Rhodopseudomonas palustris: one gene and its partner. The protein of the gene in region 1 binds, or shares a complex with, the protein of each later gene. Links are inferred from orthologs where the notes say so. Each region holds a gene or a part of one and is shown on either strand. Other genes may lie near its edges.

The links. The genes of interacting proteins can lie anywhere in the genome.
Region 2: the proteins of xseA (region 1) and FLL57_RS00965 are in contact, whole or in part, in a cryo-EM structure (PDB 8TXR), measured with the Escherichia coli proteins. The link is inferred for Rhodopseudomonas palustris from one-to-one orthologs.

What each region holds. Positions count from the first base shown.
Region 1 is NZ_CP041387.1:444,705-448,795, reverse strand. The notes cover bases 1,241-4,091. They hold xseA (exodeoxyribonuclease VII large subunit), read left to right. Parts: upstream 1,241-1,784; coding sequence 1,785-3,398; downstream 3,399-4,091. Other genes in these bases: lpxK (tetraacyldisaccharide 4'-kinase), read right to left, coding at 3,779-4,091; FLL57_RS02095 (DUF2093 domain-containing protein), read left to right, coding at 3,544-3,771; purD (phosphoribosylamine--glycine ligase), read right to left, coding at 1,241-1,604. Outside these bases: FLL57_RS02110 (alpha/beta fold hydrolase), read right to left, coding at 1-172; more of purD, read right to left, coding at 321-1,240. UniProt on the Escherichia coli protein: Bidirectionally degrades single-stranded DNA into large acid-insoluble oligonucleotides, which are then degraded further into small acid-soluble oligonucleotides.
Region 2 is NZ_CP041387.1:203,130-208,362, reverse strand. Bases 1,350-4,101 are described here. They hold FLL57_RS00965 (exodeoxyribonuclease VII small subunit), read left to right. Parts: upstream 1,350-2,475; coding sequence 2,476-2,727; downstream 2,728-4,101. Other genes in these bases: dxs (1-deoxy-D-xylulose-5-phosphate synthase), read left to right, coding at 3,141-4,101; FLL57_RS00970 (histone deacetylase family protein), read left to right, coding at 1,465-2,394; FLL57_RS00975 (bifunctional metallophosphatase/5'-nucleotidase), read left to right, coding at 1,350-1,356. In the rest of the region: more of FLL57_RS00975, read left to right, coding at 1-1,349; more of dxs, read left to right, coding at 4,102-5,066. UniProt on the Escherichia coli protein: Bidirectionally degrades single-stranded DNA into large acid-insoluble oligonucleotides, which are then degraded further into small acid-soluble oligonucleotides.

The DNA.
Region 1 (4,091 bases):
ACCGCTCGGCGAGCTTCGGCGCAACCCGGTGCCACATCACATGGGTTTCGGAGAAGCCATGCAGCAGCAGCAGCGGCGGCCCGTCGCCGCCGGTGCGGGCGAAGATCCGGCCCGACGAGGTGTTGATCCACTCCGAGCCGAAGCCCGGAAACAAGTCGGCGAGATCGGGCATCGGCGAATCCTTCCAACTGGGTGTCGTCAGCTCCAAACACGACCTCATCCTGAGGAGCGCTCCGAAGGAGCGCGTCTCGAAGGATGGGCCGCCGCCTCGCCCTTCGAGACGCGCGCTGGCGCGCGCTCCTCAGGGTGAGGCTAACTGATCACTTCCTCCGCCGTTCCCGCGCCACCGCCTGCCAGCCGATGTCGCGGCGGCAGAAGCCTTCGGGCCAGTTGATCACGCCGATCGCCTCGTAGGCGCGGCGCTGCGCCTCGGCGACCGTCTTGGCCGACGCGGTGACCGCGAGCACGCGGCCGCCATTGGCGAGCACCCAGTCGCCCGACGCCACCGTGCCGGCGTGGAAGATCTGCACGCCTGGAATCGCGTCGGCGCGCTCCAGGCCGGCGATCCGGGTGCCCTTCTCGTAGTGTCCCGGATAGCCCTTGGCGGCCATCACCACGGTGAGCGCCGGATCGTCGTGCCAGCGCAGGCTGACATGATCGAGCTGGCCGTCGGCGCAGGCGAGCAGCGCCGGCACGATGTCGGACATCATCCGCATCATCAGCACCTGGCACTCCGGGTCGCCGAACCGGACATTGTATTCGATCAGTTGCGGGCCGTCCTCGGTGATCATCAGCCCGGCGAACAGCACGCCCTTGAACGGCGCGCCCATCGCCTTCATCGCCTTCAGCGTCGGATAGATGATCCGCTGCATCGTCTGCTGACAGATCGCGTCGGTCATCACCGGCGCCGGCGAATACGCCCCCATGCCGCCGGTGTTCGGTCCCTTGTCGCCGTCATAGGCGCGCTTGTGGTCCTGTGCGGAGGCGAGCGGCAGCGCGTGGTCGCCATCGCACAGCACGAAGAACGACGCCTCCTCGCCGACCAGGAAATCCTCGACGACGACTTCGACGCCGGCGTCGCCCAGCCCGCCGCCGAACATCATGTCGACCGCGGCCTCCGCCTCGGCAAGCGTCGTCGCCACCACCACGCCCTTGCCGGCGGCGAGGCCGTCGGCCTTGACCACGATCGGCGCGCCCTGCACCCGGATATAGGCCTTGGCCTCGTTCGGATCGCTGAACCGTTCATAGGCGGCGGTCGGAATGTCGTGCGCCTTGCACAGATCCTTGGTGAAGCCTTTCGAGCTTTCGAGCTGCGACGCCTTGCGGCTCGGTCCGAACGCCTTGATGCCGGCCGCGGCCAAATCGTCAACGATGCCGGCGGCGAGCGGCGCCTCCGGCCCGACCACCACGAAGTCGACCTGATTGGCCTTGCAGAACGCGATCACGGCCGGGTGGTCGGCGATGTCGAGCGCCACGCAGGTCGCCTCGCGGGCGATCCCGGCATTGCCCGGCGCGCACCACAGCTTGGTGACCAGCGGCGATGCCGCGATCTTCCAGGCCAGCGCATGTTCGCGCCCGCCCGAGCCGAGGAGGAGAATATTCATGAAAGCCTGACCGTACGCCCCGTGGATGGTCCGCGAGGTGTAACACGCGGCAGGCGGCCGGCAACGCGCGCCGGCGCGGATGTGGATATGTCCGGGTAGAGGCTCCGTCCCGGCCGCGGGTTGGCGGCCGGCCAGAAAGTCCCTACTTTCCGCCGCACCCTTCAACCCCGATCGAATCGCATGGCCCGACTGCAGTCTCCCCAAGCCCTCGCCAATGTCGGCGAATTCACCGTTTCCGAGCTGTCGCAGGCGCTGAAGCGGACGGTCGAGGACACCTATGGGCATGTCCGGGTGCGTGGCGAGATCACCGGCTTCCGTGGGCCGCACTCGTCCGGTCACTGCTATTTCGCGCTCAAGGACGAGGGCGCCAAGATCGAGGCCGTGATCTGGAAGGGCGTCGCCGGGCGGATGCGGTTCAAGCCGCAGGAAGGCCTCGAGGTCATCGCCACCGGCAAGCTGACCACCTATCCGGGCTCGTCGAAATATCAGATCGTGATCGAGGCGCTCGAGCCTGCCGGCGTTGGCGCGCTGATGGCGCTGATGGAAGAGCGCAAGAAGAAGCTCGCCGCCGAGGGCCTGTTCGACGAGGCGCGCAAGCAGCTCCTGCCGTGGCTGCCGGAGGTGATCGGCGTCGTCACCTCGCCGACCGGCGCCGTGATTCGCGACATCCTGCACCGGCTCGAAGATCGCTTTCCCCGCCGCGTGCTGGTTTGGCCGGTGCGGGTGCAGGGCGAAGGCTCAGCCGAACAGGTGGCGGCTGCGATCCACGGCTTCAACGCGCTGCCCGAAGACGGGCCGATCCCGCGGCCGGACCTGCTGATCGTCGCGCGTGGCGGCGGCTCGTTGGAAGATCTTTGGTCGTTCAACGAGGAGATCGTGGTCCGCGCCGCGGCCGACAGCATGATCCCGCTGATCTCGGCGGTCGGCCACGAGACCGACGTCACGCTGATCGATTTCGCTGCCGACAAGCGCGCGCCGACCCCGACCGCCGCCGCCGAAATGGCGGTGCCGGTGCGCGCCGAGCTGTTCGTCGAGGTCGGCGGCCTGGCGCGGCGGATGCTGTCGAGCTGGCAGCGCGGCCAGGATTTTCGCCGCAACGAGCTGCGCGCCGCCGCCCGCGCGCTGCCGGGCGCCTCCGACCTGCTGGCGATCCCGCGGCAGCGGCTCGATACTGCGGCGGCCTCGCTGCCTCGCGCGCTGCGCACCAACACCCACGCCCATCACCGCCGCTTCGCCGCCGCCGCCGCTGGCATGACGCTCAAGGTGCTGCGGGCGCAGGTGGCGCACAGCGCCCATCGGCTCGACGTCTCCGGTACCCAGTTGCAGCGCTGCGCCCGGGCGACGCTGCGGCACCGCCGCGACCGGTTCGAAGGCTTGGCGGTGCGGCTGCAAGCCTCCCGGCTGGCCAACCAGCAGGCGCAGCGGATGCGGATCGCAGGCGAGCAGGAGCGGCTGCAGCGGCTCGCCGAACGCGCGCGGCGGGCGCTGGCCACCCTGCTGGAGCGCCGTCAGGCGCGGCTCGACGCCACCGGCAAGCTGCTCACCGCACTGTCGTATCGCGGCGTGCTGGCGCGCGGCTTCGCGCTGGTGCGCGACGCCGAAGGGCGCTCCGTGCACACCGCCGCCTCGGTCGCCGCCGGAGCCAGGCTCAGCGTCGAATTCGCCGACGGCCGGCTCGGCGTCACCGCCGATGGCGGCAGCGGATCCCCGGCCCACACCGCAAAGCCTGCGTCCGTGCCGGCGAAGGCTGCGAAGCGACTGGTGAAGCCTGCCGGCCAGGGCTCACTGTTTTAGAATTGGTTTTCGCGATCCGCAGCGAAAACGACGCCGCCATGACATCGCGGCGGTTTGCAATGCGGCGCAACCGTTCTATCTGTCAGGGGTATCGACCCGCAGCTTTGCATCATTCCGCAACCTGCGGTTTTCCAGGAGATCGGCCGTGCTCAACAAATTTGGCTTCTCGGGTTCGGGTGAAGCCCAGGTGCAGTATCTCGATGGCGACTTCCGGGTGATCTCACCCGGTACCTATGTGCGCTGCGCCGTTACCGGGGTGCAGATCCCGCTCGACGAGCTGAAATATTGGAGCGTCGATCTCAAGGAGCCCTACGCGACTCCGGAAGCCGTGCTGAAGCGGCACCATCCGGAAGCATTGCAGTCCAATGGTTGAGGCTCGCTCAGCGCCGCGCGGCTAGCCGCTCGGCGCGAGCCCGGTTGAGACGGTCGAGCAGGAACAGGCGCAGCGCAGCCTCGTCGTCGAACGCCAGCGTCACCGCCAGCGTCACAATCTCCACGCCAAGGCTCGCCGCCGCACGCCCGATCCGGGCCAGATCCTTCTCCGTCGTCACCAGCGTCAAGCCGCCGCGCCTGGCCGCCGCGGCAAGTTCCGCCAACTCCTCCGCCGTGAACGGATGATGATCGGCAAAGGCGCGCTGCTCCACCACCTCGACACCACTGGCACGCAGCGTCGCGACGAAGCGCGCCGGATCG
Region 2 (5,233 bases), 240 kb from region 1 along the record:
ATGTTTCACGACGAGCCGACCATCGAGGCGCTGTCGGTGATGGGACTGGCGTTGTCTTCCGTCGGCAATCACGAATTCGACGAAGGCAAGACCGAACTGCTCCGGATGCAGAACGGCGGCTGCCATCCGGTGGACGGCTGCCGCGGGCCGCATCCGTTCAAGGGCGCAGCGTTCAACTATCTGGCCGCCTCCACGGTCGAGACCGCGACCGGCAAGACGGTCTTTCCGGCCTACGCGATCCGCAAATTCGGCGGCGTGCCGGTGGCGTTCATCGGGCTGACGCTGAAGAACACCCCCAACATGGTGTCGCCGCCGGGCGTCGCCGGCCTGTCGTTCAGGGATGAGGCGGAGACCGTCAACGCCTTGATCCCCGAGCTGAAGGCCGAAGGGGTCGAGGCGATCGTGGTGCTGATTCACGAAGGCGGCTTTCCCACCGGCGACTACAATGCGTGCCCGGGAATCTCCGGCCCGATCGTCGAGATCGTCAACAAGCTCGATCGCGCCGTCGACGTGGTGATCAGCGGCCACACCCACCGCGCCTATAATTGCCGGATCGACGGCCGCCTCGTGACCAGCGGCGACAAATACGGCACCATCGTCACGGCGATCGATCTGAAGCTCGACCCCACCACCCGCGACGTGATCAGCGCCACGGCGAATAACACCATCGTCCGCACCGACACGCTCGCGAAGGATCCGGCGCAGACCGAACTGATCGCCGCCTACGACAGGCTCGCCGGTCCGATCGCGGCCCGGCCGGCAGGCTCGGTCACCGCGGCGCTGTCGCGGATGCCGAATATGGCCGGCGAAAGCGTGCTCGGCGACGTCGTCGCCGACGCCCAGCTCGCCGCAACGATGGACCAGGACAAGGGCGGGGCCGAGATCGCATTGACCAATCCCGGCGGTGTCCGGTCGGATATTCTCGGCGGTGAAGGCGGTGCGGTGACCTTCGGCCAGGTGTTTGCCGCGCAGCCGTTCCGCAATCAGCTCGTGACGATGACGCTGACCGGCGCACAGCTCAAAGCGGCGCTGGAGCAGCAATGGGCGGAGCCGGCGCGACCGCGGATACTGCAGGTGTCGAAGGGGTTCAGCTTCGCCTGGGATGCGGCCGCAGCGGCCGGCTCGCGAATTCCGCCCGACAGGATGACATTGAACGGAGCGCCGATTGATCCGGAACGGGCGTACCGCGTCACGGTCAACGCCTTTCTCGCCGCGGGCGGCGACGGCTTCACCGTATTCAAGGCCGGTGCTGCACCGCAAACCGGAGTCTACGACGTCGATGCGCTGTTCGCTTATTTCAGGACCGGCAGCCCGGTGGCGCCGCCGGCCGCCGATCGAATCGTGCGACTGAATTGAGCGACGCGACGGCTAAGCCTTAAGCGGCCCTTTCGCTCGCGGCGACGAATAACTACATTCATCCGAGTATATTCGAACACAGACTGACCGGCGCCGGGCTCATTCCGAATGACCACGCTTTTTCTGACCCATTCCGCGTGCCTCGATCATGACACGCCGGAAGGACATCCCGAGCGCGCCGCGCGGCTCGTCGCCATCAACAAGGCGCTTGGTGAGGAGCGGTTCGCGGCGCTGGCGCGTGCGGAATCGCCGATCGGATCGCTCGAGCACATCGCGCTGTGCCACACCGATCACCACATCGTCGAGCTGCGCCACATGTCGCCCTCGACCGGCATCGTCTATGTCGACGGCGACACCTCGATGTCGCCGGGCACGTTCGAGGCGGCGCTGCGCGGCGTCGGCGGCTCGGTCGCCGCGGTGGACGCGGTGATGAAGGGCACGGCCGCCAACGCCTTCGTCGCCACCCGCCCGCCCGGCCACCATGCCGAGATCACCAAGCCGATGGGGTTCTGCTTCTTCGGCAACGCCGCGATCGCGGCGCGCTACGCCCAGCGGCAATACGGCATCGAGCGCGCCGCGGTGGTGGATTTCGACGTGCATCACGGCAACGGCACCCAGGACATCTTCTGGGGCGACCGTACCGTGATGTATTGTTCGACCCACCAGATGCCGCTGTTCCCCGGGACCGGCTCCCAGGGCGAACGGGGCGAACACGACAATATCGTCAACGCCCCCCTAGCCTCCGAAGACGGCGGCACCGAGTTCCGTTTCGCGTTCGATCAATTGATCCTGCCCCAGCTCAAGCGGTTCTCCCCGGAACTGATCGTGATTTCGGCCGGCTTCGACGCTCATTATCGCGATCCGCTGGCGAGCCTGAACCTGCGCGCAGAAGATTTCGCCTGGGTCACCGAGAGGCTGATGGAGGTGGCGGATCAGACCGCCGGGGGCCGCATTGTATCGGTGCTCGAGGGGGGATATGACCTGCAGGGACTGGGTGAATCTGTTGCGGCTCATGTGGGCGCCCTGATGGGTGCTTGAACCAGCCGCCCCGTCAGGCGACCAAAAACCAACAACGAGAATATGCCGCCGCGTCCCGCGCGGTGCAGCCGGAAGTGCGAAATGGCCGAAGCCGCAACCGCCGATATCAAAAAACTGAGCTTCGAACGTGCCCTCGAAGAACTCGAGACCATCGTCAAGCGACTCGAAGACGGCAAGGTTCCGCTCGAGGAGTCGGTGACGATTTACGAGCGCGGCGAGGCGCTTAAGCGGCGCTGCGAGGATCTGCTGCGGCAGGCGGAAGCGCGCGTGGACAAGATCACCACCGACGCGCAGGGTGTTCCGACCGGAACCGAACCGCTCGACGTGCAATAACGCCGAGACTTCGCGAAGGTATTTTCTTGCGCTGCCGGGCCGGCACCACGGTGTTTGCGGCGCAACACTGGAGTTCCGCAAGTACCCCCATCAACCCTGTTGGCCGAAAGTTTACGCAGCCTGACCAAGCCTTGGGCGGCCGATGGTTGGCTTTAAAGACGGGTTTGTGTAAAGGTATGAGCTTATGCGCCGCGCTTGACACTCGCCGCGATGGCACTGTCAAGTTCGGTGGACGTGTGCAGCCGCAATAAGTGATCGAGGTCACTTCGACGATCGGGAGCGCACACTACGCTTCGATCGTTGATTTCTCCTGACGTAGGAGTGCGGGAGCCGGGTGAGGCTCGCGCAGACTGGACACTCGGACCATTCGTCGAGGGACTCACCACCCTATAGTTATAGACTGGAATATCGCCGTGACCGAATTTAGTAAGACGCCGCTTCTCGACACCATTCGTACTCCGGAAGATCTGCGCAAGCTGCGGATCGATCAGGTTCGGCAGGTTGCCGACGAATTGCGATTGGAGACGATCGACGCGGTCTCGGTCACCGGCGGGCATTTCGGCGCCGGTCTCGGCGTGGTCGAGCTGACCACCGCACTGCACTATGTATTCGACACCCCGCGCGACCGCCTGATCTGGGACGTCGGTCATCAGGCCTACCCGCACAAGATCCTGACCGGCCGACGCGACCGCATCCGTACTTTGCGTACCGGCGGCGGCCTGTCCGGCTTCACCAAACGCACCGAAAGCGACCACGACCCGTTCGGTGCCGGTCACTCCTCGACCTCGATCTCCGCCGGTCTCGGCATGGCGGTGGCCAGCGAGCTCGCCGGCAAGAAGAACAACGTGATCGCAGTGATCGGCGACGGTTCGATCTCGGCCGGCATGGCCTATGAGGCGATGAACAATGCCGGCGCGATGAATTCCCGTCTGATCGTCATCCTCAACGACAACAACATGTCGATCGCCCCGCCAGTCGGAGCGATGTCGGCCTATCTGTCGCGGCTGTATTCCGGCAAGACCTATCGGTCGCTGCGCGAGGCCGGCAAGCAGATCGGCAAGCATCTGCCCAAGCTGATCGCCGATCGCGCCGCCCGCGCCGAGGAATATTCCCGCGGCTTCATGATGGGCGGCGGCACGCTGTTCGAGGAGCTGGGCTTCTATTACGTCGGCCCGGTCGACGGTCACAACCTCGACCACCTGCTGCCGATCCTGCAGAACGTCCGCGACGCCGACACCGGCCCGTTCCTGATCCACGTCGTGACCCAGAAGGGCAAGGGTTACGGCCCCGCCGAAGCCGCTGCCGACAAGTATCACGCCGTGGTCAAATTCGACATCGCGACCGGCGCACAGTCCAAGGCCAAGTCGAACGCGCCGTCCTACCAGAATGTGTTCGGCCAGAGCCTGGTCAAGGAAGCCGAGAAGGACGACAAGATCGTCGGCATCACCGCCGCGATGCCGTCCGGCACCGGCATCGACATCTTCGAGAAAGCGTTCCCGAAGCGTACCTTCGACGTCGGCATCGCCGAGCAGCACGCCGTCACCTTCGCGGCAGGCCTCGCCACCGAGGGCTACAAGCCGTTCTGCGCGATCTATTCGACCTTCCTGCAACGCGCCTACGATCAGATCGTGCACGACGTCGCGATCCAGAAGCTGCCGGTGCGCTTCGCGATCGACCGCGCCGGTCTGGTCGGCGCCGACGGTGCCACCCACGCCGGTTCGTTCGACAACGCCTATCTGGGCTGCCTACCCAACATGGTGATCATGGCGGCGGCCGACGAAGCCGAGCTGGTGCATATGGTCGCCACCCAGGTGGCGATCGATGACCGGCCGAGCGCAGTGCGCTATCCGCGCGGCGAAGGCCGCGGCGTCGAGATGCCGGACGTCGGCGTTCCGCTGGAAATCGGCAAGGGCCGCATCATCCGTCAGGGCAACAAGGTCGCGCTGCTGTCGTTCGGCACCCGGCTCGCCGAGGCCGAAAAAGCCGCCGACGAACTCGCCACCCTCGGCCTCTCCACCACCGTCGCCGACGCCCGCTTCATGAAGCCGCTCGACATCGAGCTGGTGCTGAAGCTCGCCCGCGACCACGAGGTGCTGATCACCGTCGAGGAAGGCTCGATCGGTGGCTTCGGCAGCCACGTGATGCAGGCGCTGGCCGAGCACGGCATGCTCGACGGTCAGGTGAAGATGCGGTCGCTGGTGCTGCCGGATGTGTTCATGGACCACGACAATCCCACCGCGATGTACGCCCGCGCCGGCCTCGACGCCAAGGCGATCGTCAAGAAGGTATTCGACGTGCTCGGCAACGACGCCAAGGCCGAGACCTCGAAGCTGGCCTGAGCGTGAGCAGCATCGATATTTCCGCGGTGTCATTCCGGGGGCTCACCAACGGGTCCGGCCTTCGGCCGGCCCGGTGACAGGCTCCGTGAGCGAGCCCGGAATCTATAACCACCGCCGGGAATATGGATTCCGGGCCTTCGCCACGTTCGGCTGACGCCGACCGAGGC